DNA from 4 places in the Priestia sp. TGN 0903 genome. Region 2 is predicted to be linked to each of the others. Evidence: riboswitches for the same ligand, from Rfam matches in the RefSeq annotation. Region 2 holds a riboswitch; each other region holds the start of a gene.

Region 1 (7,258 bases), on a different contig from region 2:
GTCATGCCGTATTACCTCAAATTATTAACGGATTGCCGAGGAATACGTTTGGAACAGAATTTAGCGGTATCCAGTGGCTGTATGGTGTATTCCCGACCATGCTTGCATACAGCCTGAGTCAAACGATCACGCGCGTATTTGCTTTAATTGGAATGTATTTATTATTAAAAAAGCATTTTATTAAAAGCAAGGATGCGTATGCGATTCGAGTGCTTGTATCGCTTGCTTTTGCACTTACGCCATTTTGGCCTTCGGGCATGCTGAGTACATTAGGACAGCCGCTAGCGCTGTGGGCGTTTTTAACCATTCGAAACCGCGAAGGAACGTGGAAGGAATGGCTTACACTTTTACTGCTCCCGTTTTACGCGAGCTTTGTGCTCGGGTTTTTCTTCTTTTTAGCAGCGATGGGGCTGCTATGGCTAAGAGACGTAGTAAAAAAACGAGCGTGGAATATTCCTTTTTTAAGCAGTATTGCAGCGATGACTGCTGTCTTTCTGCTCATTGAATACCGACTTGTTGATTCGCTTTTATTTCCGGAGGCCCCGACGAGTCGAAATGAATTTTTAAGCTCTACTCTAAGCTTTGGACATTCCGTTCGCCTTGCTTTGAAGAACTATACGCTCGGGCATACGCATGTAATGACGCTTCATACTTTTGTCATTTTACCGCTTTCTTTTGTCGTATTGTGGTTTGTTGCTCGAAATCGCAAGGAAAAGCTTGACAAAACGTTTTTGCAGTTATTTATTCTTAATCTACTACTGTCGATTTGGTATGCGTTTTGGTTTTATAAAGGTTGGGAGCCGCTAAAAGAAAAATATCAGCTTTTTAATACGTTCAACTTTGCTAGATTTCACTTTTTACGCCCGCTCATTATTTATTTGATGTTTGCCGTTGGCAGCTATGTTTTATGGAAAAGGAGCAAGGCGTGGAAAAAGTTTGTGTGGGTATGTTTGATTTTACAGCTGCTTGTGTTATTTATAGCAAATCCTGAACTTTACTATCGCTACAATCACGAGCCTTCAGTCAAAGAATTTTATGCTGTGCATCAGTTTGATGAAATAAGCAGATATATTGGAAAACCTAAATCATCTTATCGCGTAGCGAGCATAGGGCTTCATCCATCAATTGCTCAGTATAACGGCTTTTATACGCTAGATACGTATAACAACTTCTATCCGTTAACATATAAACATGAGTTTCGCAAAATTATTGCCAAAGAGCTTGATAAAAATAAAAAACTAGAAAGCTACTATGATCACTGGGGCAATCGCTGCTATGTGTTTGTTAGCGAGCTAGGTAAAAAATATGATTACCGAAAAGACTCAACGAAAAAAATTCGTCATTTGCAGCTTAATATCAGCCAATTTAAAAAAATGGGCGGTCGCTATATTTTTTCAGCTGTGCCAATTGAAAATGCTGAAAGCGACGGTTTGCACTTTTTAAAAGCATTTAACGATAAACAGTCCGCTTGGAAAGTGTATGTATATGAAGCAAAGTAAGGGGGCAATAACATGAACAGACCTATTTTAACGATCGTGGTTCCATGCTACAACGAAGAAGAAGTATTCACAGAGACGTCTTTTCAATTAACTACTGTAGTAAAAGAACTGATTAATGAACGACTTGTATCAAGTGAAAGCACTATTTTATTTGTAGACGATGGAAGTAAAGACAGCACGTGGTCGCTTATTGAAAAAGAAAGCTGCAGCAATTTGTTTGTAAAAGGGTTAAAGTTAGCGCGAAATGTAGGACATCAAAATGCTTTGCTTGCAGGACTAGAAGCAGCTCATAAGCAATCTGACTGCGTCATTTCCATTGACGCGGATTTGCAAGATGATATCAGCGTCATTCGTACTTTTGTAGAGAAATATTGGCTTGGGTATGAAGTTGTATATGGCGTTCGAGACAGCAGAGAAACCGATACATTTTTCAAACGAACCACGGCAGTAGGGTTTTATCGTTTTATGAACAAGCTAGGAATTCAGCTCGTTCAAAATCACGCTGATTTTCGCCTTATGAGCAAACGTGCTCTTGGTGAACTCATGAAATATAAAGAAGGAAACGTCTTTTTGCGGGGCCTTGTACCATTAGTAGGATTTCGCTCCACGGAAGTCACATATGACCGCAAAGAACGGACGGCGGGTGAGTCAAAATATCCGCTAAAGAAAATGCTCGCTTTTGCATTTGACGGGATTACGTCTTTTAGCGTAGCACCTATACGCTTACTGACGCTGCTTGGAGGAGCTTCGTTTCTCTTTAGTATTTTGTTTGGCATTTATGCGCTGATTCAAAAATATTTAGATCATACGCAAATTGGCTGGACGTCTCTTATTTTATCAATTTGGCTTGTAGGCGGCCTGCAGCTAATGGGAATAGGTCTTGTCGGAGAATACATTGGCAAGATTTTCAACGAAGTGAAACAGCGTCCTAAATATGCGATTGAAAGAGATTTATATACAAAACACTCGTTAGACACACAAAAAGATTTGCTGATGCATTAATTAAGAAGCTTCTCCTGAATGGAGAGGCTTTTTTGTTAAAGTGTTTATCATAATTTTTAAGGTAATAGGAGATGCTACTACTAAAATTTCTAAGGAGATCAAAATCTATGAAAAGACTACTTTATACAGTCAGCACTTTTTGTTTTGTTTGGCTTGCTTTTGCAACCATTCATGTCAGCGCTCTTTCGATTGAGAAACTTCCAATGAAGAAATCATCTGAACAATGGTCGGTCGAACTGACAAAAGCGAGCATGACGGGAGATAATCAGCTAAAGTGGAAAAATAACGTCTATCATACATATGGATTAACCGTTGAAAACATTGGAAAAGACGTAGAGCGTGTGCAGGTCCAAGCTTTTCGGCACGAAGGAAAAAATAAGGCGAAATACAGCTTGTTTTCTCCTATTGAAAGGTCTAACTTAAGCAAAAGCGGTCAGCGTTTTCGCTATGCCAATTTTGCTGTTCCTGGAAAAGCGGCAGGCTTAGACATCATGATTAACTGGACGGATGAACAAGGCAACCATCAAGAACATTTTGAATTTAAATAAAAGTCTTCGCTTAGGCGAAGACTTTTTTTTGCAGGAATTTATCTCTGTATGTGGAAAACGAACACGAAAGGAGAGATTGTGATGATTGCAAAAGCTACTGAAGAAGAAATACAGGAAATTCGGACGAAATCTGCTGATGCGCTGTTTGAAGGAACAACGCATCAGTTTCAACCGTCAACTGAACGCGTAAATGAACTAATTGATAATGCCCTTGAAAAAGGGTGTTATTATTTAGTATCTAGACAAGAAAATAAACTTGCAGGCTGGGTTTTTGTCGGTCCATCTGCCGACTTCTTTTCAAAAGCAGAAATTGGCTTTATCTACGAGTTATATGTTTTACCAGAATACCGCGGGCAAGGTCTAGCCAAGCCGTTAATGCAAAAAGCAATTGATGAATTGTCTATCAAAGGATACCCTGAAATCAGACTCAGCGTTCATGCTGGGAATTTTGCACAGCATGTGTACCGTGAACTTGGATTTGTAGATAAACAAATATCAATGAGCCTACAGGTGGCAAAACGTCCGTAATGTTGGTGAATGTCAGCGAGTCCATAAAACATAAGATGTTATACATGCGATGAGGTTCGGTAATGAAAGTAAAAGTAAATAAGTAGCCCAAACAGCGCCTTTATCTAGTACTTCAACAGCTCCTCTACCTGTATGATCTGAGGAGGGGGGATCTTCAAGTGCGTTCATAATCAAAGCCGCTGCTGCTAAAATAATCCCTCCAATGCTTCCGGTTGTTTTGACAATTGCAATATGGAAAGTAGATGAAAAAGCAATGCTGAGAAGCAGCAGCAAGCTTCCCAAAAAAGCAGATAACATATATCGTTTCATGTGCTCACCATCCTTTATGAAAGCATACCATATTTTACTTCTTTTTTCTTTTTATTGAAAAGCTATTGACATAACATATAAAACATATTAGAATAGTCAGAAATAATTTAAAAACGAAATATTCTTATCTAGAGAGGTGGAGGGACTGGCCCTTTGAAGCCTCAGCAACCACAATTATTGAATGGTGCTAATTCCAGCATAGCCTAGCTCTGACAGATAAGAAGAGGAATCTTTTTCTATGATGAAATCCTCTTCTTAGGAAGAAACATTTCGTATAGAAAAGGTGATGACATTGAAAAATACACAACAGGCGCTAAGCGTTGATGATTATTTAGATCTATACTTGTTAGCAAAAGAACTAAAAGACGAAACGTGGCAGCAGGAAATTTTAGCCGCGCTAAAAACGAAGCAAAATCGTTCATTTGAAGACAAACAATCCGCACTCGTTCAAGAAATATGGGAAGATTTTAAACAGTTAAATGAAGATATTTCTTTTACGTATCGCTTAATTCAAGAAGAGCCAACTAATGAACAGTTTCAAGTTAAATTAAGGAACTTGAGAGAACGGCGGATCACGCTGAGTCGTGAATTATATTTAGCTAAAAAACAGTATGTTGAACACACGCAGTAAAAGGATCCGCTTGATAAACAAGCGGTTTTTTTGCATGTAAATGTTAGAAGCGTTCTATTTCGGGTAGTAAATAGATAAGACAAAAAAAGGAGGGATAACAGTGGCCCAAGGTGTATTATGTGAAGTGAATGAGTGCATGTATTGGAAATCGGGAAATAAATGCAGTGCAGAGTCCATTTACGTTGTGAGTCCTGAAAGTAGTCACCATGTTTCTGAAACGGAAGAACCTGGCTGTAAAACTTTTGAACCCGCGAGATAAATGCTAGTTTTATAAAAAAGCATAAAATGAACGATGCGCTGACGGAGTTGAGTCGGCGTTTTTCTATTTTTTAAAAAATACTATTACTTAGGTGCGATAATAAATACATAGTAAAAAAGCAGTGTCTACGTCTAATTGTGCGTTTAAACAAAATGATACGATAATTTTTTTGTTTTTCGACAAAAGAAAAACGAGAGAAAGGTGATAGAATAAAAATATACAGCCTAGCTGACTTTTAGCATAAATTTATATGAAAGCGCTAACAAAAAGCTGTATTCATCTCGTTTTGACAGATTGGAAAAAGGGGAGACGTTTATGCAGGGGAAAACTCAGGGGAAAGAATTGAAACGCGGGTTAGAAGAAAGACATGTGACGCTGATGTCCTTAGGAGCAGCCATAGGGGTAGGGCTGTTTCTTGGATCTGCATCTGCTATTAAATTAGCAGGGCCGGGAATATTATTGGCGTACGGATTTAGCGGAATGATTATGTTTTTTATTATGAGAGCACTTGGAGAAATGGCGATTCAAAAACCTGTTGCAGGTTCATTCAGCAAGTACGCGCGCGACTATTTAGGGCCCCTTGCTGGTTATCTAACAGGTTGGAACTACTGGTTTTTATGGGTTGTAACATGTATGGCTGAAATTACAGCCGTTGGTATTTATATGGGATATTGGTATCCGGATGTACCAAACTGGATTTGGGCGTTATCGGCGCTTGTCATCATGACAACAGTTAACTTCTTAGCTGTTAAGGCATATGGTGAACTGGAATTTTGGTTTGCACTTATTAAAATTTTAGCGATTGTGTTAATGATTGCCGTTGGATTATTAATGATTGTGTTTGGAATCGGCAACGGCGGCGTTGCGACGGGTATTAAAAACTTATGGGACAACGGCGGGCTGTTCCCGAACGGATTCAAAGGTATTTTACTGTCGCTGCAAATGGTTATGTTTGCATATTTAGGAATTGAAATGATCGGCGTTACCGCGGGAGAAGTGAAAAATCCAGAAAAATCTCTAGCAAGAGCGATTGATTCGGTCTTTTGGCGTATTCTTATTTTCTACGTTGGTGCATTATTTGTCATTATGTCGATTTATCCTTGGCAAGAAATTGGTTCACAGGGAAGCCCGTTTGTATTAACATTTGAAAAAATCGGGATTCCAGCAGCGGCAGGCATTATTAACTTTGTGGTGCTAACAGCAGCTCTTTCTTCTTGTAACAGCGGTATTTTTAGTACAGGCCGTATGCTGTTTAACTTAGCAGAGCACGGAGAAGCTCCAAAAGGATACGGTCAGCTGACAAAAGGCGGCGTACCTGGAAAAGCTGTTTTAGCATCAGCGGGTGCGTTATTAGTCGGAGTAGCGTTAAACTACATTGTGCCTGCCAAAGTATTTACGTGGGTAACAAGCATTGCAACATTCGGTGCGATTTGGACTTGGGGAATTATTTTGCTTTCTCAAATTAAGTATCGCAAAACGCTAAAAAAAGGTGAAGAGGCAAAGTTAAAATACAAAATGCCTTTATTTCCGTTAACGTCTTATGTGTCACTTGCGTTCCTAGCGCTGGTGGTTGTTCTTATGGCGTACAATCCAGATACAAGAATTGCAGTTATTATCGGACCACTATGGTTTATCGGTCTTATTATCGCGTACTACGCAAAAGGATTTCATAAACGAAGTCAAGGTTCAGCTGGGACTGAGCAAAAGCTAGTGAAATGAACGAAAAGACCTCTTTCTTGGAAAGAGGTCTTTTTTCATTAGTTTATGTGCGAATGATTAGTTTTTTTGAAGGGATTATTGATACATATGAATAATGTAGAAAATATTCTATTTATTCTGTACTATTTAGTTAGAGAATTCATTAATGATTAAATGGTAATTGGAAGTGGATAAGTATGGTAGTTTTACGTTTTTTAACGCCACACAGTGCATCGAAAAGTTGGGAGGAAATAGGCAGAAATGATAGAAAGATTTAGTGAAAAAGACATAAAGGGTTTGCTAGTGCTATCTAAGTTGGAAAAATGGGATTATAGCGAAGCGGATTTACATACGATTTTTTCAACTGGAGACGTATTTGGACATAGAAATGAGAAAGGTGACATTGTATCAAGCGTAGCAGTAGTTTTATATGAAAATCAGTCAGCTTTTATAGGAATGGTAATTGTGAGAAAAGATTATCGAAAACAAGGGTTAGCCGGGCAGCTCATGAAGCACTGTTTGCAAATTCTTTCTCCTGAGGTGAATGCCTACTTAATTGCGACAAAAGAAGGTGAGCACTTATATAAAAAAGCAGGGTTCAAAACCGTGGACTATGTAAGTAAATATATAAGCAGTGAATACATACCAAGAGCATTTAAAGCTTCAGGGTTTTATACACGATCCTTAACGAGAAGGGACTTCAAAGAGGTTTTAAAGCTTGATGAAGCAGCATTTGGAGATAATAGAAAGCTATTTTTAAAAAGTAGAATTCAGCAAGCTGAAA
Region 2 (7,258 bases):
GAGCGACGAGTAGAACGGCGAGTGCCGCGAGAAGAGCGACGAGTACCGCGAGTAGAACGGCGGCTACTGCGGCCAGTGCTACGAGAAGAGCGACGCTTTCTTGTTAGTGGACCAGCAGTTGGCTCTTGAAACATAAAAGATTTCAGTTCTGTACATTCTAGGGCTTCAGCAGCTTCTTTGATTTTTTCAGGTGTAATATGCAATACAAAAACCTCCTTGTCAATTGGACTAGGTCTTGCATTAATAGAATACGCGCTAATGCTTGTCCTTGATATGAGTCAAAAGTGGAGTTTGCGCAAATAGTTGATGCTGCGGGGTATCATGGAGAATTTACCCTTCATATACTTTAATAATTGAAGAAAGGTGGTCGAATCATGAATCAAAAAGAAATCCCTCAATACGCTCTGTTTGTAAATGTAAAAGATTTAAAGGAAATGCAAAAAGATATTTGGTCAGAAGAAGCGGTTCAGGCAACGATGAAGTTTAACAAAAAACGCTACGATATTGATTTGCTGCTAAGAGGCTCCCACATTCGGAAGATGAAGAAAAAGTCATATTATATTGAATTTTATTCTCCAAAAATATTTCAGCGCGCCAAAGAAATACACCTAAACGCCGAATACAAAGATCCATCGCTTATGCGCAACAAATTGTCTCTCGATTTTTTCTCCTCTTTAGACGTTTTATCTCCTCACTCTCAGTTTGTCACTCTTAAAATTAATGGGAAAAATGAAGGAATATATCTTCAGCTCGAATCGGTAGATGAACTATTTTTGAAAAAAAGAAATTTAGCGGATGGATCCATATTTTATGCAGTGGACGGAGATGCTAATTTTTCTTTGATGAGCGATTTGGATAAAAGGCCGAAAACAACTTTGTTATCTGGATATGAAAATAAAGCAGTGAGAGAAGGGGATGCGGAAAAATTAGAAAAGTTTATATTTAATCTTAATACGTGGACAAATACAGAATTCGAACAGAATATTGAGAAGTACTTGAACGTCGACCGCTACTTATCTTGGTTAGTCGGTATTATTTGTATGCAGAATTACGACGGTTTTGTCCATAACTATGCCTTCTATCTAAATCATGAAAGCGGGCGCTTTGAACTGATTCCATGGGATTATGATGCAACTTGGGGAAGAGATGTAAATGGAAAAGTAATGGAAGGAGACTATGTCCGCGCACAAGGATTTAATACGCTTACAGCTCGCTTACTGGCGGTGAACAGCATTAAAAAACGATATATTCAAAAAATGAACAATGTTCTAAATAATCAATTTACGATAGAATACATGAAACCAATCATTTATCAACTGCATGAGTATATTGCTCCTTATGTATTAAAAGATCCTTACGTAAAAGATAACTTGGAGCAATTTTATAAAGAACCCGAATTTATGCTGTCTTTTATAAAAGAACGAACAGCGTATATTAAAAATAACATTTTGACTTTTTAAAAAGAGATAGATTTATAGGCAATTTATAGGCAACAGTGGATTTTGTTAATAATAGGCAAATGCAGGAAATCAATAGCTGTACATGATACGTATATATACAGTATGAATGACCAATAAGGATAATCAATAAGGAGGAAAAACAATGAGTAACTATTACTACGACCAAAATCAAGATCAAACTCAAAATGCAAATCGTAGTCGCGCTCGCAAAGTTCAACAAGCTGAAAGCACGGGCTACTCTGCCCATTTTAAACCACTAAAAGGGAGAGTAGTGACTGTATATCGCGGGGGGCCTGAATCTAAAACGGGATATTTAATTGACGTTCAATCAGATTATTTAACACTTGCTCTTGAAACAAATCAAAATAACAACCAGCAAAATAATCAGCCGGCTCAGCTTATTCCACAGCAGCAGTATACATTTATTTATTATCAGCTTGCCCATGTTAAAAGCATTACAGAGGATACGAAGTCTAATTCGGCACAAACATTTTCTGGATTTAATAGTGAAGTAGAACTTCACAGAGCTAACACATTTGCAGGTACTCTATTATTAATGAAAGATAAGCAGGTGCAAATAAATCAAGGTGGTCCAGAGAAGAAAGTGGGTAAAATCCTTGACGTATTAGGCTCATTTGAATCTGCGTATGTCGTATTATTAACAGAAGATGACGGCGTCGTTTATATCAATGTAGAGCATATAAAGAGTGTAAGTGAAGTTGTAAGCAAAAATACACCTGTTGTTCCGCAAAATCCATTATTAGTTGAAGAAACACCTGATTATATCAAAGCGAAAAGTTTTAATGAACTGTTTGAAGAGTTTTCACATAGATGGGTAGCTATTAACGGTGGAGGCCCAGAGGCTGTGGAAGGTGTATTAGTTCAAAGCCGCAGTGGAAACTTTACTCTTGTACAAAATAATCAAGTTTTACGTTTACAACCAAGACACGTAAAAACCATTGCCTTAGGATCAAAAGGATCTTTCAAGCAAAATGAAGAAAATTCTGAGCAAAATGGAGATACAAATGAAGAAGATTCTATGCAAGAGTCAACTACAGTAGATAGAACCGGAGGTCGCACGGATGGCCGTACTGGAGACCGTACCGGAAGACGTACCGGAAGACGTACAGGAGGTCGCACAGACGATCGCTCGGGAGGACGCCGTACGGGTTCACGCTCTTCAACACCAGGTGAAAAAGTTATTAAAACGAAAAATTATCGTTGGAAAGCATGACGAACTGGAACGTAAAAGGTGCTTATAAAGCACCTTTTCTATCATATAGGAAAAAGGAGGAGAATGAGAATGAGTATGAATCATTATATTGATAAAATTGTTGAAGTCGATATATCAGGGAAAACAACGTTTATAGGAAAACTTGTTGATCTCGGGTTAGATGTAATGGTTTTATATAATGGACATGATTATTTGTATATTCCTCTTTTACACATACATCGCTTGCGAGAGGTTTCAGAAGAAGATTATACACCTTTACGAACCATAGAAGAGAACTTAATAGAAGAAAGTCAGCGGATTTCTTATCGTAATATTTTACAGCAGGCAAAAGGAAAATTTATTGAAATTTATGTAACAGGAGGAAAATCATTGCATGGCTATATTACAAGCGTGCTGAATGATTATCTTGTGTTTTATTCTCCAGTATATAAAAATGTCTTTGTTTCTTTACATCATTTGAAATGGCTTACCCCTTATAGTAATGAGTTAACCCCTTATTCTTTAAGTGACAAAGAGCTCCCAGTAAGGCCTGCCTCTGCACCTTTTGTCAGAAACTTTGAAGAGCAGCTTAAAAAATATGAAAATCAACTGGTCGTATTAGATTTAGGGGATCAATCAGAAAAAATTGGCGTACTTAAAGAAGTTTCTAATAATATTGTTGAACTAATTACGGCAAATGGAGAAAGTATGTACTGGAAGTTAGCTCACGTAAAATCTGTGCACTTGCCTTAGAAAAAGAGACCTTGGTGTCGTCTCTTTTTTTATGTGCTTATCAGGACAAGTATATTGAATAAACAAATGAGATGATTTAAATTTTTTAGAAAATTATGTTGACAATAAAGAAAATCTTTATTAAAGTTAGTAACAACAAACGTTAACCACCAACAATTATATAGAACTCTTATCAAGAGTGGCGGAGGGACTGGCCCTGCGATGCCCGGCAACCATCAAATGAAACATTCATTTGAACGGTGCTAATTCCTGTGGAACATCAGTATTGTTCTAACAGATGAGAGAAATCGTGTATAAACGAACACTCTTCCATCTGTGAAGAGTGTTTTTTATTTTGAGTTAAGGAGAGAAATAGATGAAAATTGAAACTTTATTAGTTCGTTCAGGAGTAGGTCGTGACCCTTCAACAGGTTCTATTACAACACCCATTTACCAAGCATCAACATTTGCTCATCCTGCTTTAGGGCAAAGTACGGGATTTGACTATGCACGTACGGCAAACCCTACTCGTACAGCATTGGAAGAAGCAATTGCTGCTTTAGAAAAAGGCGAAGTAGGAGTAGCATTCGCTTCAGGAATGGCGGGTGTAATGGCAGTTTTAGCACTATTTAAAAACGGAGATCATTTAATTGTATCAGAGGATTTATACGGAGGAACGTACCGAGTACTAAATGAAATCTTTTCAGAGCAAGGAATTACTGTTTCGTACGTCAACACAGCCCATCTCGAGCAAGTAAAAGATGCGCTTCGTCCCAACACGAAAGCTCTATTTATTGAAACACCTACAAATCCAATGATGCACGTGACTGATTTGCCAGAAGCAATTGCGTTAGCTAAACAGCATGATTTGCTTACTATCGTTGACAATACATTCATGTCCCCTTACTATCAGCGTCCTTTAGAGCTCGGAGCAGATATTGTGATACATAGTGCAAGCAAATACATTGGGGGTCATAATGATGTAGTTGCTGGTCTTGTAGTCGCTCGATGTAGTAGCTTAGGAGAGAAAATTCGTTTTTATCAAAATGCAGCTGGGGCAATCTTAGGTCCACAGGATAGCTGGCTGTTATTGCGCGGTATTAAGACGCTAGCGCTTCGTATGGAAAAACATAACGAAAACGCACTGAAAATTGCAAATTGGCTTACTGCTCATGATCTCGTGGAAAAAGTGTATTACCCTGGTCTTGAAACACATCCGGGCTATGAAATCATGAAGAAACAAGCAACTGGATTTGGAGGCATGATTTCTTTTGCTGTCTCACACCCTAACATCGTGTCAGTACTTTTAGAAAATGTTAAAGTTATTACATTTGCAGAAAGCTTAGGAGGCGTGGAAAGTTTAATGACATTCCCAGCTCGTCAAACACACGCTGATATTCCGGAGGAAATTCGAAATCGTGTCGGAGTAACAAACTGTTTACTTCGATTATCAGTTGGAATTGAGCACGCAGATGATTTAATTAAAGATTTGAAGGAGGCATTTGATGCATACCAACAATAATAAACATAGATTTGGTACGAACTTAATTCATGCAAATACAGGAATTGACGGTCATTTTGGAGCGGTTAACGTACCTATTTATCAGGTATCTACATTTAATCAAGAAGATGAGACGAACAACGGCCGCTATGACTATTCTCGTTCAGGAAACCCAACGCGTGAGGCTTTAGAAAACACTATTGCTCAGCTAGAAAATGGATACGCTGGTTTTGCTTTTTCATCAGGTATGGCTGCTATTTCATCGGTGTTATCTATTTTTGAATCAGGAGATGAAATTTTAGTTTCACACGATACGTACGGCGGGACATATCGTGTATTAACACGACTATTTTCAAAGTTTGGTATCAAAACAACTTTTGTTGATACAACGAAGGTTGAGAAAGTAGAAGAAGCTATCACAAAAGATACGAAGGCTATTTATATCGAAAGCCCTTCAAATCCATTTTTACAGGTAACGGATATTAAAGCAGTAGCAAGTTTGGCGAAGGAGCACAATCTCCTTACAATTGTGGATAACACGTTTTTAACACCTTATCTACAGCAGCCGATTGACCTTGGTGTAAATATTGTCATTCATAGTGCTACAAAATATATCAGCGGCCACAGTGACGTCATTGGCGGTTTAGTTGTAGTAAGCGATGAAAAGCTAGCGGAAGAAGTAAAGTTTGTACAAAATGCTTTTGGTGCTATCTTGGGGCCACAGGATTGTTTTTTACTGCTTCGAGGCATTAAGACATTAAAAGTTCGTTTAGATCAGCAGTTAAAAACAGCGCTGCAGTTTGCAAAGTGGCTTGAAGAACAATCTCTAGTGAGCCGTGTATACTACCCAGGCTTAAAAAGTCATCCGGACCACAAACTCATTTCAGAACAAGCAAATGGATACGGAGCTATGATTTCTTTCCAAGTGCAGGATGAAGAAGTAGCACGACATATTTTACAAGGAGTCAAATTAGCTTCAATTGGAGTTAGTCTAGGTGCAGTTGAATCCATTCTCACGCATCCTGCAACAATGTCTCATGCAAGTATCCCAAAAGAAGTACGTGAAGAAAAAGGAATTACTGATTCACTTCTTCGCCTTTCAGTAGGGCTAGAGGAATTCGAGGATTTGAAGCAAGACTTTAACGCTGTTTTTCAAAGCTTAGAAGAAAAAGCGTTAATTAAATAAAAAAAGGACTTCCATTAAGGAAGTCCTTTTTTTGTTATATACAGCTATCTAAAAGGTTTGTGTATAGGGACGTAAGCGCAACTTTTTCATCAGAGGAAAGACTGCTGTTTAGAATTCTTTTTATGCCAAGATGATATTTTACATACGGTGTTTGCCGAACGCGTGGATGAGTCATTTCATCTTTTAAATCTTTCAGAATGGCTTCGTGAAGCTGATCTTCACTTGTCAGGGCTTGTTTAGAAGCGAAAGAACGGTTCAACCATAGGGTCTGATAAGCTGCTAGTAAATGTTCAGAAGTCATTGTGCAAAGAGCTCCTTTAGATTAGTTTCTTCATTATAATAATCTATAGTTTATCATAAGTATTAATACGTGTACGTAACTTTTACAGAAGCGGATACAGTCAAGGACTGAGCTTGGATAGGGGGAGAGGCTGCTAATAACTTAGGCGAGGAGCCAGATGACTGATAGACGGGGCCTTCTTCGATTAAAATGGGGATTTGGTTAATAGGGAGCTGCAGCGTGTTGGCAATGGTAAAGGCCTTTTCTTTAGCGTTAAGCAAAGCTTTACTTATCGCTTCTTGTTCATATTTATCATCATTTGTAACGTGAAATTGAAGATCTTGCGCTACGTTGGCTCCGCTTGAAAACGTAGCGTTATAAACATCGCCAGCTTGTTTTACATCTTGTACTCTTACTCTAAACAAATGCTGTACTTCGTATCCTGTAAGAGTCGATTTTCCATCGCTGTAATCATATTTAGGATTTATAGTGAATGAAGCTGTTTCAATTTGCTGGTCATTGATTCCAAGTTTTTGTATCTCTTGCAGCAGAGTATTTGAAACAGCTGAATTTTCTTTTAAGGCTTCTTGAACGTCTCGGTTTTCCGTGCGCGTTCCAATCGTCATGGAAATTTCATTTGGAATGGCTGAAGCACTTCCTTCACCAGTTACTTTAATTTCTCTATTTTGTGTATCTGCGCGCAGTGGCTGTGTAGGTTCATAAGGGAAATAAGAATGTTGCATGTAAAAACCCTCCTTAATCCGTCTTTAGTACATATATATGACTGCAGGGCTTGCATTAAAAGCAAAAAGTACACAAGTCGTAACTTGTGTACTTTTTTTACTATTTTGTATGCTGTTCTAATACGCTTTCCATGTTTCTAAAT
Region 3 (7,258 bases), on a different contig from region 2:
TTAAACAAACGTCCGACTTCCGCCATCCCCTTCATAAGCGGTCCGTTAATAATATCTAACGGATCATCATATTGAGCTAAAGCCTGTTCTAAATCAGGAAGCAATCCTTCTTTTGTACCTTCGACAATATACATTGCCAATCGTTCTTCAAGTGTTAACGTAGAAATTTCTACTTTTGCTTCTTTCTTTTTATCACGATAAAAGTCTGTAAACGTGCTTAGCGTTTCATCAGTTGTGTTAAATAATAACGCATTAGCAAGCTCAATTTCAGCTTCTGGAATAGAAGCATAGCGCTCTAATTTTTCTGTATTAACAATGGCATAATCGAGTCCAGCCTGCGTACAGTGATAAAGGTAAACCGCATTTAGTACTTCACGTCCGACTGGAGGAAGACCGAATGACACGTTACTTACGCCAAGAATGGTCAGGCAATCAGGCAGGGCTTCTTTAATCATTTTAATTCCCTTAACTGTTTCTTCAGCAGAACCAATATATTGTTCATCACCAGTCCCTACAGGAAACACAAGAGGGTCAAAAATAATATCTTTTGGATTAAAGCCATGTTTTTTAACAAGCAAATCATGTGAGCGTTTAGCAATCTCTACTTTTCTTTCTGCAGTAACGGCCATGCCTGTTTCATCGATTGTACCGACAACCAGAGCTGCACCGAATTTTTTTACTAGCGGCAAGATTGCATCAAAACGCTCTTCACCATCTTCTAAGTTAATGGAGTTGATAATGACCTTACCTTGCGAGTACGTTAAAGCTTTTTCAATAACTTTCTCGTCAGTTGAATCGATTACAAGAGGAACCTTCACTTTTTTTACAACTTCTTGAATAAATTCCTCCATGTCTTCCATTTCTTCACGGTCTGGATCTGCTAAGCAAATATCAATAACGTGAGCACCATTTTTAACTTGAGCACGCGCAATTTCAGATGCTTCTTCAATTTTCCCTTCCGCAATCAGACGCTTGAACTTGCGAGAACCGATTACATTCGTACGTTCTCCCACAAAAAGAGGGCGCATAGAATCGTCATATACAAGCGGTTCAATACCGGTTACAGCATGATTATGCTCGGAGCGATCAAGCGAACGAGGCGCAACCTCTTTTACTGCTTCAGCAAGTGCTTTAATATGAGCAGGCGTTGTACCACAGCATCCGCCTACAAAGTTCAGCCAGCCTTTATCAGCAAATCCTTTAATTTTTTGAGCCAGCAGCTCAGGGGACTCATGATAATTGCCTTCTTCATCCGGAAGTCCAGCGTTTGGATAACAGCTAACAGCTGAAGTGGCTAGGTCTGAAAGAGAGCGAATATGATCCGTCATAAATTCAGGACCTGTCGCGCAGTTAAGTCCGACTGAAAGAGGCTTCATGTGTTCCAGTGATAAGTAAAAAGATTCGATATCTTGACCAGCGAGAGTTGTTCCCATTGGCTCAATCGTTCCTGAAATCATAATTGGAACTTCTATTTTCAGTTTTTCAAACGCCGCTGTAATGCCTAAAAACGCAGCTTTTACGTTCAGCATGTCTTGACAGGTTTCGACTAGAAGTAAGTCAACGCCGCCGTCTAACAAACCCCGAGCTTGCTCTTCGTACGATTCTACTAACTCAGGGAATGTAATACCTCCCGTAACAGAGAGAGTTTTAGTGGTAGGACCGATAGCTCCAGCTACGAACCTAGGCCATTCGGGAGTTGAATATTTATCGCGAGCTGCACAAGCAAGCTTCACAGCTTCGATATTCAATTCATACGCCAAGTGGCCTAAATCATATTCATCAAGTACGGTAGATGTTGAGCCAAACGTATTGGTTTCAATGATGTCAGCACCCGCTGCAAAGTACTCTTCATGAATGCGCTGAATCACATGAGGCGCTGTTCGGGTCAAATATTCGTTGCAGCCTTCATATTCTTCGCCGCCAAAATCTTCAGCGGTTAAATCAGCATCTTGAATCATCGTTCCCATTGCTCCATCGATGACGAGTATTCGCTTCTTTAGTTGTTGTTCGATAAGTGAGCTCATTTATATCTTCCTTTCTGATGTAACGAGTTGCTTGTCATGAATATAGCGTGTTAGAATTTCGGTCATTTCATAGCGCATAAACGGCGTAATTAAGTAAATACCGTCAAATAGCTCATATGCTGTATCAATTAAGTTTTTTGCAATCGCAAGGCCTTCGACTTCACCGCGAATCCGGTCATTTCCCGTTGCGTCCATACGTTCTAGAATATCTTCTGATAATTTAATTCCAGGTACTTCATGGTGAATAAATCGAGCATTTCTTGCGCTTGTTAACGGCATGATCCCGATGTATACCGGTGTTGTTAAATGTTTGGTTGCTTCATATACCTCTTCAATTTGCTTAGTTGAATAGAGAGGCTGAGTAATGAAATAGTGAGCCCCGCAGTCGATTTTCTTTTCCAAGCGCTGAACGGCTCGGTCTAAGTGACGCACGTTTGGGTTAAAGGCAGCTGCAATGGAAAAATTGGTTTTTTGACCAAGCGGTTTGCCGGAATAAGATAGTCCTTCATTAAACTGAGCGATTAAACTAATCAAGTCAAATGAAGATAAATCATAGACCGAAGTGGCGCCAGGGAAATCGCCAACTTTTGACGGATCACCGGTAATTGCAAGCACTTGATTCATTCCTAGCGTATGAAGTCCCATTAAATGAGATTGAAGTCCAATTAAATTTCGGTCGCGACAGGTAATATGAATAAGCGGTCGTGCTTTTGTTTCTTGTTGCATCAGTGTTGCCATTGCCAAGTTGCTGATGCGAGGTGAGGCAAGAGAATTATCAGCTAATGTAATAGCATCTACGCCGACTTTATCAAGTGCTTTTGCGCCTTCTAAAAATTTCGTCGGACCAAGCTGTTTAGGCGGATCCAGCTCGACGATAACCGAGCGGCGCTTCTTCACAATTTCGTGCATATGAGGTTTATCCTGCTGCTCACGCTCTTGAACCGTAACGGCTGGTCTCATTTTAACGACTTTGCTTGTAATCGGAGGCAGGTCTTTTAAGGCAGACGACATGGCGCGTACGTGAGCTGGTGTTGTACCGCAGCATCCTCCGATTAAGCGAACCCCTTGTTCGCGGAATAAACGCGCGCTTTCTACAAAGTAGTCTTCATTCGTTTCATATTCCAGCTTGCCTTCCACATACGCCGGAAGGCTGGCATTAGGGTAAGCAGATAAGAAAGCACGATCAGGAAGCGGTACTTCTTCAAGAGACTGAATCATATGATAAGGACCTAAACGGCAGTTTAGCCCGACAACGTCTGCTCCTAAGTCTTCTAATTCTTTTAATGCATCTGCTAAAGGACGCCCATCTTGCAGTACGCCAATATCATGCAGGGAAACGTGAGTAATAATAGGCTTATCCGTTTCTTTTCTTGCTAGTGTAAGAACGGTCTTTAATTCTTCGAAATCATAGTATGTTTCAAATAAAAGGCCATCCACGCCTTCATTTAAAAGCCAAAACATTTGTTCACGAATGCTTCGCTTAACCTCTTCTAAACTAATAGCATTTTTTTGGAAAGAACGAATTCCGCCGAGTGTACCAACCACGTAAGCCTGATCTTTTGCAGCTTGTTTCGCTAATTTTACACCAGCAACATTGATGTCTTTGACTGAATCTTCTAATCCATAACGGGCAAGTTTTTGATAATTAGCAGCGTACGTATTTGTTTGAATAACGTTTGCACCAGCTTCTACATAGGCTCTGTGAATACGAGAAACCTCTTCTGGTTTGGTGATGTTTAGTTCTTCAAAACAGCTGTCAATACCGTGTGAGTAAAGGAGGGTACCAGTGGCACCATCCCCAATTAAAATTTTAGACTTTAAATCTTCAAGTAACCCCATGTCAAAACCTCCTTAAATTGTTCCGCTTCTATTTCACGAGTGATTCGTTTTATGCAATATGCCGATAAAATAGAAAAAGTCTTCTTAAGAAGAAGACTTTTTTCGCCTTCTTATCTTCCAAGCAATAAATTGCTTGCTGGATTTAGCACCATGTCTCTAACGACTGGTTGCTGAGGTTTCAAAGGGCCAGTCCCTCCACCTCTCATGATAAGAATCAATTGTATATAATTGAAACATATTTTTTTAAATAGAAAGAATACTTATTTAATAATTTATCTGATTTTTAGAAATTATACAACAGTAAATTGTGAATTTCCAGCAAATATTGAGGAAAATTTAAAAGCTAAAGGGAAAATATCCGTATATTTTGTTTGAAAACTGCCGTTATGTTAAGGGATAAAGGGTTTTCATGAAAAAAACAAGAAGGAAATAAAAAAACGAAAAAGGAACAGCACCGGGTGAGGCGAGGATTTACATATAAAAGGCTCGTCTTTTTTTAACCGTTTCTACATATAGTGAACTATGAAGGGTAGAAGGGTGATGGGCATGAAAAGGTGGAAACTCACGCTGCAGGTTGCTGCTACGTATGTAGGCACCGTTGTAGGAGCCGGTTTTGCAACAGGCAAGGAAATTGTTCAATTTTTTACACAGTACGGGGAACTTGGAATGGTTGGAATTTTGGTCAGCGGCTTGTTTTTTATTTGGCTAGGTTCGAAAATGATGCTGCTTTCGCACGCAATTGGGGCTTCTTCTTATCAGCAGCTTAATACATATTTATTTGGTGATGTACTTGGAAAAGCGGTAAACGGTGTAATGATCGTCATTTTATTTGGAGTAACTTCAGTCATGCTAGCGAGTACGGGGGCAATAGGAAAAGAACAGTTCGGGCTGTGGCCTCCTGTTGGGATGATTTGTACAATTGTTTTAACTTATATATTTATCGCAAGAGGAATTAACGGTATTTTAATGGTTAATTCTCTTGTTGTGCCGATGATGCTTTCATTTGCTTTTATCATCTTTGTGCCAAATGTCAGCTATTTCTCACTGATTCAAACGAAGCCAGACTTAACGCTCGTCACACAGTGGAAGTGGGCGGTTAGTCCCTTTTTATATATTTCCCTAAATCTAGCTTTGGCTCAGGCCGTTTTAGTTCCATTAGGAAGCTCCGTGAAAGATAAGAGCGTGATCAAAAAAGGGGCCGTAATAGGAGGATGTGTACTTACGTTTATGCTTGTTTCTACTCATCTTGCCCTTTCCAATTTGCCTTATTCATTTCAACTTGATATTCCGATGAGTGCCGTTGTTAAAAATATCTCAGCGTGGGTGAATGTTTTATTTACGGTAGTTGTGTTAGGTGAGATTTTTACTACATTGATTGGAAATGTATTTGGAATCGCTAAACAGCTTCAATCATTTCTTCCCCTGAATGACAAACAAGCTTTTGCGTTTATTATCTTGGCATGCTTTATTATCGGGCAATTTGGATATGCTCAGCTTCTTGAGTTTTTGTATCCGATATTTGGCTATATTGGACTAGCTTTTGTATGGATGCTATGTATTAAAAAAGAAAAAATAAGCTAAAAGCTGGATTTTGCAGAACAGATGTGAAAAACGAAGTTAAATGATGTGACAAGTCGATTTTACTTTGCTATAATGTAAAACAAATAAGACTCTAGCAGTCGAATATATTATCCTTCGGGGTCGGGTGTAAGTCCCAACCGGCGGTGATAAAGCATATGCTTTTAAGCCCGTGACCCGTTTTCATACGATGTATGTTAGCGGTGGATCTAGTTAAAATCTAGAGCCGACAGTAAAAGTCTGGATGGGAGAAGGATCAGGAAGCACAGTTGTTTTTTTGTGTTGTATTAATAAGGGACAGGTTTGCCTTTTTTAAAGCTACCCTTGTTTTTGTACACAAAACATAACTGTTTATTTCGTATACAATTAGCGGAATTTTGCATAGATAAAACTGATTCAGCTCAGCCGACCCCTTGGACATTTGTTCAAGGGGCTTTTTTATTTTCAGTGGTTGGGGGAAAGATAAATATGAAAAAAAAGCAGCTGCTATTTCAAAACGGCATAAGAAGTTGGAATAGCGCCAAAGCAGGTGAAGAAAATGTTCACAGGTATTATTGAAGAAATTGGAAAAATAAAACGGATTCAAAAGGCTACAGAAGCAATTGTTCTTACGATTGATGCGAAGACCGTGTTAGAAGATGTGAACTTAGGGGACAGTATTTCAGTTAACGGCGTTTGTTTAACCGTAACGGCTTACTCTCAAAATGAATTTACGGTCGACGTCATGCCGGAGACGATTAAAGCAAGTACCCTGCAGCTTCTAACCGTTGGATCACGTGTTAACTTAGAACGGGCGATGGCTGCAAATGGCCGGTTTGGAGGGCATTTCGTCAGCGGACACGTTGATGGAATTGGAACCATTGTAAGCAAAACACGTAAAGGAAATGCCTTTTATTATGAAATTCAAGTGGATCCTGAACTTCGTGAATTTATGATGTTAAAAGGATCTGTTTCTGTAGACGGAACAAGTCTTACTATTTTTGATGTCAGCAATCAATCATTTACTATTTCTCTTATTCCTCATACGGTGCTTCACACAGTCGTGGGAGACAAACAGCGAGGAGACAAGGTGAATATTGAATGCGATATGTTAGCTAAATATATGCATCAGATGATGGCTAACAAGTCAACTCCTGGCGCCTCGAATCGGTCAGGTAATATGAAGGATTTATTGCAGCAGCATGGTTTTACAAATTAACAGTGAGGTGAAAGAGATGTTTCATAAAGTAGAAGAAGCCATTGAAGAGTTAAAAAAGGGAAAAGTGGTTATTGTATGCGACGATGAAGATCGAGAAAATGAAGGAGATTTTATTGCATTAGCCGAAAAAACGACGCCTGAGGTTATTAACTTTATGGCTACTCATGGAAGAGGATTAATTTGTACACCTGTTAATGAAGAAATTGCGCATAAATTGAATCTTCACCCGATGGTAGTGAACAATACGGATGTACATGGAACAGCATTTACAGTAAGTATTGATCATATTTCAAGTACAACAGGTATCAGTGCGTACGAACGTTCTGCTACCGTTATGGCTCTTGTAAATGAAGCAACGGTAGCAAGTGATTTCCAACGACCAGGACACATTTTTCCGTTGATTGCAAAAGACGGGGGCGTTCTGCAGCGTGCGGGTCATACAGAGGCCGCTGTTGATTTAGCCGTGTTAGCAGGAGGAAAGCCTGCGGGTGTTATTTGTGAAATCATGAATGAAGATGGAACAATGGCACGCGTACCGGATTTAACAAAGATTGCAGAGCAATTTGATTTAAAAATGATTACAATAAAAGATTTGATTGCCTACCGCCGCAAACATGAC
Region 4 (7,258 bases), on a different contig from region 2:
AGTACGTAAGCTAGCGGAAGAATCTAAAACGTCCGCTATACAAATCAGTCATTTGTTAAAAGAAATTGAAGTACAGGCAAAGCGGGCTTATCAAAACATGGAAGTGAATACGGAAGAAGTCACGCTTGGTATTGCCACTGTCGAAGATGTAACGCAACAGTTTTCGACAATTATGGAAGATGTCTTTGCCGCTCAAGAACAAATGAACAAAATGACAAAAGCAACAGGAGAGATTGATGGGTATTCGTTCAAAGTAATGGAGTCCGTCATGACCCTTTCGGAGGTTGCTAAACAAGCAGCTGCTTACGCTGAAGAAGTAGCTGCGGCTTCACAAGAGGAGTTAGCATCTATAGAAGAACTTGTGATGTTGGCAGCTAATTTAAAAGCTACGGTAAGTGAGTCCTGAAGTCTATCTTGATATGTACGTAATACGCGCAGTTTTCTGCGTGTATTCGTTTTATTTATATCTTTTATAGAAAACGATAAATAGAATTGACACGTTATCAAAGCAGTTGTATAGTGAGTACGCAAGGCGGCAGTCTGTCTTTTTTAATTCTTAGTAAACTTATAAGTTAAATAAAATATTTAAGTACTATATAAGGAGACAAAGAGATGAAAAATGAATTCCGTTTGGCAACAAATGACGACGCGGATAACTTATTGAACTTAACTCTACAAGCATATAAGCCTATTCGAGAGCTAGGCATTCCTTTCTTAGCAGCTACTGCTGATCTTGCCCTCGTTAAGAAAAATATTTCTCAAAACCTTTGCTATGTATACGAAGAAGATAAAAGAATCGCTGCCACTGTATCTATACGAATGCCTTGGGGAGAACATCCAGGTCCGTTTGCTGTTCCACACTTTTGGTGGTTTGCAGTGGACCCGTCGTTTGCCAGGAAAGGCGTTGGATCTAAGCTGCTTCATCTAGTAGAGGAAGAGGTAATAAAAAATACGTTTAAATCGCCAGGTGTGTCTTTAGGAACAGCAAAAGAACATCCTTGGTTAGTTGAGATGTATGAACGAAAAGGATATGTTCAAGCTAAAGAAAAGCACCTTGCAGAAAGCTATACGACCGTATTTCTTTATAAAAAATTCAATGAGGTACACTCTTTGTCGTAAAAGATAGAGAAGTGGTCTAAATTAAGAAATGTGAAAGAGTGATAAATATGACAGATCAATTACTACTAAATACGCTAATAGACATACGCCGTGAGCTGCACCGGTTTCCAGAGCTTTCAATGAAAGAATATGAAACAACTAAACGTATTAAAAAGTGGTTAAAGCACTACGATATTTCTATAGCGGATGCATTCCATTTAGACGTGGGAGCAGTAGCGGAAATTGTGGGAGGAAAGCCGGGACCTACTATCGCTATTCGAGCTGATATTGATGCGCTGCCAATTGAAGAAAAAACCAATCTGCCATTTGCTTCTGAAGTGAACGGTGTTATGCACGCATGCGGCCATGATTTTCATACGGCTTCTATAATCGGAGCAGCCATTCTTCTCAAAGAGCGTCAGCAGGAGCTTTGCGGTACGGTTCGATTTATCTTTCAACCGGCCGAAGAAACGGCTTCTGGGGCAAAAATGCTCGTTGAAAAAGGTGTGCTCGAAGGAGTAGAAGCGATATTTGGGATGCATAACAAACCGAATCTTCCTGTAGGAACCATTGGTGTCAAATCGGGACCTTTAATGGCAAGCGTTGATCGTTTTGAAATTGACGTCAAAGGAGTAGGCGGTCACGCAGGTATTCCAGAAAAAACAGTAGATCCGATTGCTGTTGCTGGTCAAATTGTTACTAGTTTACAAACCATTGTCAGCCGTAATCTCAGCCCATTTCAAAATGTTGTTGTCAGCATAACTCAAATCCACGGAGGGAGCTCGTGGAACGTCATTCCTGACAAAGTAACGCTTGAAGGAACGGTGCGTACCTTTCAAGAAGAAGCGAGAGAAAAAATACCGGCTCTTATGAAACGATCTGCTGAAGGGATTGGAGCAGCTTTCGGGGCTTCAGTAGACGTTAAATGGTATCCGTATCTTCCTGTAGTAAACAATGATGATACGCTGGAAAAATTGGTTATTAACGCTGCAGAGAATCTTAGTTATCAAGTCGTAGAAGCTGAACAATCGCCTGGAGGAGAAGATTTTGCCGTATATCAGCAGCGTGTACCAGGATTTTTTGTATGGATGGGTACGGCTGGAGAATATGAATGGCACCATCCTTCTTTTTCATTAAATGAAGAGGCATTACTTGTAGCAGCTTCTTATTTTGCTAATCTAAGCTTTGACTTTTTGAATTCATTCCATTACCAAAAAAATTAAAATATTTTTATTTTTCTATTTACGCGGATGGAATTGTTTGATAAAATAAATTTTAAATTAAAAAAGTTATCACGAGTGGACGAGAGATCTGGCTCTTTGACTCCACAGCAACCTACGAATGTAAGGTGCTCCTACCAGCAAAGCATGTGCTTTGGGTGATAAAACGGGTGAAAAACTCATTTTGCATCAAAGCAAAATGAGTTTTTTTTATTTTTCTAAAAGGAGAGGGTTTTATGAGTCATACAGCAGTTGCAGCACATACAGGAGAGAAAGCATTAAAGGAAGCCGTAAAATTATTAGGAAAGCATTATCAAGTAGCTTATCGTGAATTAGAAACATTTTATGAAATTGTGGTCGAAAACCATGTTCGTACATATGCTGTAGGCATAGATATTAAAGATGTACAAAAAGCAAATGAACTAGAAATTTATTCATCATGCTGTTCCAAGCTTGAGCGAGTAGGCTGTCTTTTATAGAAGAAGTTTGCTCGCGCCTCTATTTTTTTAGTGTTTTTAAATAGAAAGCATGTTTTTTGACAATTGAAGAATCTGGTGGGTATAATCATTACTCACTAGGTTTTAAAATTAATCATAAATTGTCGAAATTTTTACACAAATTAAAGGTTACATTCGAAATGAATTGTGGTATGTTATAAAACAAGAATATTTTATGAAAGGAGCATTGAAATGGAAATGTCTCTTGAACATGGAAACGATGCAGGAAGCGAACAGCTTATTGATCGTATCCTAGACTTTTTAGAAGATGACGAAAAGTAAAAAAAAGAGTGTGCGGTGCTAGCCCTAGCCGCGCACTCTTTTTTTATCATGTGCGTCAAGGAAGCGCATACTATGATACATAGGGATAGAATGAAAGGGTCTCTGTCAAAGGGATTGACGAATCGTTTTGTTTGATGGAAAATTTAGAAAAAGGAAAGAGATGAAGGGTATGTCGAACAAAACATCTTTGTATCAAACAAAAGAACAGTTAAAGAAGCTTGTAAGCGAATTGGTTTCTATACCTAGCGTGACAGGAACGATGGCAGAAGTGGAAATGGCTGAATCGATAGCGTCGTATTTATTGAAGCTGCCTTACTTTCAAAAAAACGAGCAAGTTGAGCTTCATTCAACAGGAGACGGGCGATCGATTGTCACAGCTTTTGTTGAAGGAAAAAATACGAATAAAACAGTTGTATTAGTCAGTCATTACGACGTAGTGGATGTACAAGATTATGGACAGTGGAAAAAGGATGCTTTTCACGCTGATACGTTAACGAGTACTTTTTATAATGATATGGAACAAGTTCCGGCGCACGTACAAAAAGATATGATAAAAGGAGACTGGCTTTTTGGCCGAGGAACGATGGACATGAAAGCAGGTATTGCTCTGCATATCAGTATGATTGAACGAGCATGCAACGGAGAGTTTGACGGAAACATCCTGCTTCTGTCGGTACCGGATGAAGAAGTAAATTCGCTCGGAATGAGAAAAGCAGTGCCTGTTCTTTTAGAACTTGCGTGCAAACATCAGCTGGATTTTTCTCTCATGCTAAATGCAGAACCAGTGTTCAGCCGCTATCCTGGTGATCAAACGAACTATGTGTACTCAGGATCGATTGGCAAGATCATGCCAAGCTTTTTGTGTTATGGAAAAGAAACTCATGTAGGGGAACCGCTAGCTGGTTTGAATGCTAATTTACTAGCTTCTTATTTAACAACAGAAATAGAACTAAACGTTGATTTTTGCGAAAAAGTAAGAGATGAAACGAGTCCACCTCCTACGGTGCTGATACAAAAAGATTTAAAAGAAGAGTATTCCGTTCAAGTTCCGCACTCTGCCGTTGTATTATTTAATTTATTTATGTTAAACCGCTCTCTTAAAGAAGTAACAGATCTGCTGTTGAAATCGGCTGACAAAGCGGCTTTGAATGTAAAAAAACATTATAATAAAGCTGCTCGGCAGTACGCTGTGGGAATGGAGGGTTCATCCCTTGACGTGAACGTATGGACGTATGAAGAACTTTATACTCATGCAGTCAAACAGCACGGTGAAAAATATGTGCAAGAAATGGAAGCGGCACTTTTGGCACAAGAAGATGATGACAGAAATAAAACCATTAAATTAGTAAACTCTTTAGCTGGTTTATGTAAAGAAGCAGCTCCGATGATAGTCTTATTTTTTACGCCGCCTTTTTACCCGGCCGTTTGTTCACATGATGATCTCTTTGTACAAAGGATTTTGTCAAACGTACAGGCAGCTGCCAAAGAGCAATTCCAAGTGGAGCTAGTTGAACAAAGTTATTTTGGCGGAATTTCGGATTTAAGCTATGCCAGCCTGCAGCACCCGCTTCATACATTTAACACGTTAGTAGCCAATATGCCTCTATGGAATAAAGGATATCATATCCCGCTAGAAGAGCTAGAGGAGCTGAAGATGCCGGTGCTGAACATTGGACCGCTGGGAAGAGATGCGCATCAATGGACCGAAAGATTAGACGTTCAGTATTCCTTTGAGATTTTGCCTCACTTCATTTATCAAGCTATAAAAGAAGCACAGAAATAAACATCCGCCCGCGGATGTTTATTTGTTGAATTTAAAAGAAGCTCCTTGTACGGTAATTTGTTGCGATGTTAGAGCGTGATCCAATTCAACCAAAAATGGACGCTCTCCAACTTTTTTTAATGTATCATGGACAACACCTTGTGTTCCGCTGCAAAAAATAAGGTTTCCTTCATTGACATATAGTTTTTGACAACGTGCATCAAGGAAAGAGTCTTTGTAGCTTTCGCCAGCCTGAACGTCCAGCAGTTTTGTCCATTTGCTGATGGATTCTTCAAGGTTATGTACAGCACAGTAAATGTTTTTTAGCTGCAGCTGACCGGCTTGATGGGAAGAAAGAGCAGCTAGCTTTGGCTTGCGTTTTTCTTCTGGTTCACCCCACTCAATAAAGAAAGGAAAAGGGAGGGCATCATGGTCATCTTCAATAAAACACATTTGCCATTGAAGTCTTTCTCCATCATTAGTTTGACGAGACCCCGCTACAGGGCCTTTTACAGTGTAGCCCTTGTCTTTCAGCTCGGTTATGAGCAAATCCATATCATCTGTACGAAGGGCAAATCGCCCAAAATGACCAAACGGCGTATGTTCGTTAACAAGCTGCTGAATAAGGTCATTATCTGTAACTGTTTGAGCTAATGCGATATCTGTAAGCCCAAGCCACTCAATATAGCTCAGGTGAAAATAAGCCAACGTGTTAAAAGTGCCCCATTTTTCATGGGTACCGCCTTTAATAACGTTGATTCCGTATTCGTTTAGTTCTTTCTGAGCTTTAATAGGATCAGGTGAAAAATGAACAAGGTGATCAAAAGATAGGCGCATGGATAGTCCTCCTTTTAAGAGAGAGTCTTTCCTATTATTATACTTTGTTTTCTCCTTCAAGAAGAATGAAACGAATAATTATGTAAAATAAAATAAAAAACAGAAATCGTTAAAAAAAGCAAGCCGCGTATGTTTTAGACTCGGCTTGCTTTAGAGTTAGTTAGCGACGGCAGCCATGCCCTTTAAAGCAGCAGCCAAATGATTTATTAAACCATGGATATGAGCAGCAAGGTGAACCGCAGCGACAGCGGCGACGGCTAGAACGGCGAGTAGTGCAGCGAGTAGAACGGCGAGTAGTGCGACGAGTAGAACGGCGAGTAGTGCGACGAGTAGTGCGGCGAGTAGTGCGACGAGTAGTGCGGCGAGTAGTGCGGCGAGTAGAACGGCGAGTAGTGCGGCGAGTAGAACGACGAGTAGAACGACGACGAGAGCGTCTGTGAAGAGCAGTTGGCTCTTGGTACATAAATGTTTCAAGCTCAGTAGAAGCAAGTGCTTCTGTTGCTTCTCTAATTCTTTCAGCAGTGATATGCATATAAACACCTCCTGGCTAATTCGGTACATAATACAATATGTACAAGGAAGGTGTTTGGATATAGTGAAAACATGGAATTTGTCTAAATTTGTGAAAGAAATGGAGTGGTTTTCATGCTTCAAATCCTCGAACATCAAAGAGTGGATATCGCTCTTCAAATAGTAGCTGTGCAAGTAGAAGCTTATCAAGAAGAAGCAAGGCTCATTAGCTTTTCAGATATTCCTCAGCTTACAGAAAGCAAAGAAGGTGTTATGAAAAGCAAGGAAGTGTTTATCGGAGAAATAATTGAAGGTAAGCTAGCAGGCGTGCTGTCGTTTGAAAAAGAAAATGAGCGATTAACGATTTGCCGCCTTGTTGTGCGTCCTCGTTACTTTCGAAAAGGAATCGGAAGCCGTCTTTTAACATATGTACTTCAAAGATATTCAGAATGTGAGTGTATGGTTTCCACAGCCGAAAAAAATACACCTGCGATTAAGCTATACGAAGCTCATCGGTTTTCAATTATAAAACACACTGCAGCTGCGGATAATCTTGTGTTAGTAACGATGAAAAGAGATTGAGACATAGCTAGATTAATCCAAAGACTAACAAATTGGCTACATGAGCTAGTAGGAATCGGCTGTTGATTTCCCTACAAGGCTTCGCTTTCCGCAGGAGTCTTCGCCTTGCCCTCCAATCACCAGCTAGAAGTACCTACATACATGAAACTTACGTTTACCATAGCAATAAAAAAATCCGAACGCGTTGGATTCTCCATCAAGAATCTCGATTCATCGTTCGGATCTTCCTTCAGCTAAAATACTTTTGTTTCAGCCTCTATGATGATAGTGTTTGCTCAGAATAATCTAGAGCTGTATGACGCTGAATCAGCAGTAAAGCAGCTAAAGTGACAACTGCTCCGATAATAAAAGGCAGCGTCATATTTAGTTTAAAAGCAAATGCACCAAGCAGAGGGCCAAAAATACGCCCTAAGCTATCCATTGAGGCAGTTAACCCTGAAGCAGAGCCATATCCTACTTTGGTTCTCATC

What was found. A riboswitch is a leader RNA that binds a small molecule or an ion and turns the genes downstream of it on or off. The one in region 2 is predicted to bind S-adenosylmethionine.
Region 1: another riboswitch for S-adenosylmethionine. It lies ahead of ACRPLY_RS08220 (hypothetical protein); the one in region 2 lies ahead of ACRPLY_RS06395 (trans-sulfuration enzyme family protein).
Region 3: another riboswitch for S-adenosylmethionine. It lies ahead of ACRPLY_RS15075 (bifunctional homocysteine S-methyltransferase/methylenetetrahydrofolate reductase); the one in region 2 lies ahead of ACRPLY_RS06395 (trans-sulfuration enzyme family protein).
Region 4: another riboswitch for S-adenosylmethionine. It lies ahead of ACRPLY_RS15550 (hypothetical protein); the one in region 2 lies ahead of ACRPLY_RS06395 (trans-sulfuration enzyme family protein).

Annotation. Positions count from the first base shown of each region.
Region 1 is NZ_JBOZGL010000002.1:356,079-363,336, forward strand. Features, by position in the region: gene ACRPLY_RS08195 (DUF6044 family protein) at 1-1,499, shown strand, start outside; gene ACRPLY_RS08200 (glycosyltransferase family 2 protein) at 1,512-2,501, shown strand; gene ACRPLY_RS08205 (hypothetical protein) at 2,609-3,049, shown strand; gene ACRPLY_RS08210 (GNAT family N-acetyltransferase) at 3,131-3,577, shown strand; gene ACRPLY_RS08215 (hypothetical protein) at 3,590-3,886, opposite strand; SAM riboswitch class I at 4,008-4,109, shown strand; gene ACRPLY_RS08220 (hypothetical protein) at 4,173-4,517, shown strand; gene ACRPLY_RS08225 (DUF1540 domain-containing protein) at 4,618-4,776, shown strand; gene alaP (alanine permease AlaP) at 5,092-6,495, shown strand; gene ACRPLY_RS08235 (GNAT family N-acetyltransferase) at 6,736-7,258, shown strand, end outside.
Region 2 is NZ_JBOZGL010000001.1:1,246,765-1,254,022, reverse strand. Features, by position in the region: partial or broken gene ACRPLY_RS06415 (CotG/ExsB N-terminal domain-containing protein) at 1-203, opposite strand, end outside; gene ACRPLY_RS06410 (CotH kinase family protein) at 372-1,460, shown strand; gene ACRPLY_RS06405 (hypothetical protein) at 1,603-2,694, shown strand; gene ACRPLY_RS06400 (hypothetical protein) at 2,764-3,426, shown strand; SAM riboswitch class I at 3,593-3,710, shown strand; gene ACRPLY_RS06395 (trans-sulfuration enzyme family protein) at 3,782-4,927, shown strand; gene ACRPLY_RS06390 (trans-sulfuration enzyme family protein) at 4,911-6,092, shown strand; gene ACRPLY_RS06385 (hypothetical protein) at 6,127-6,393, opposite strand; gene ACRPLY_RS06380 (SIMPL domain-containing protein) at 6,456-7,115, opposite strand; gene putP (sodium/proline symporter PutP) at 7,216-7,258, opposite strand, start outside.
Region 3 is NZ_JBOZGL010000004.1:107,521-114,778, reverse strand. Features, by position in the region: gene metH (methionine synthase) at 1-2,024, opposite strand, end outside; gene ACRPLY_RS15075 (bifunctional homocysteine S-methyltransferase/methylenetetrahydrofolate reductase) at 2,025-3,863, opposite strand; SAM riboswitch class I at 3,971-4,077, opposite strand; gene ACRPLY_RS15070 (YkvI family membrane protein) at 4,410-5,444, shown strand; FMN riboswitch at 5,551-5,701, shown strand; gene ribE (riboflavin synthase) at 5,980-6,639, shown strand; gene ACRPLY_RS15060 (bifunctional 3,4-dihydroxy-2-butanone-4-phosphate synthase/GTP cyclohydrolase II) at 6,656-7,258, shown strand, end outside.
Region 4 is NZ_JBOZGL010000004.1:202,015-209,272, reverse strand. Features, by position in the region: gene ACRPLY_RS15565 (methyl-accepting chemotaxis protein) at 1-406, shown strand, start outside; gene ACRPLY_RS15560 (GNAT family N-acetyltransferase) at 613-1,119, shown strand; gene ACRPLY_RS15555 (amidohydrolase) at 1,167-2,321, shown strand; SAM riboswitch class I at 2,385-2,486, shown strand; gene ACRPLY_RS15550 (hypothetical protein) at 2,555-2,797, shown strand; gene ACRPLY_RS15545 (M20/M25/M40 family metallo-hydrolase) at 3,267-4,880, shown strand; gene ACRPLY_RS15540 (VOC family protein) at 4,899-5,696, opposite strand; gene ACRPLY_RS15535 (CotG/ExsB N-terminal domain-containing protein) at 5,857-6,228, opposite strand; gene ACRPLY_RS15530 (GNAT family N-acetyltransferase) at 6,342-6,788, shown strand; gene ACRPLY_RS15525 (MFS transporter) at 7,045-7,258, opposite strand, start outside.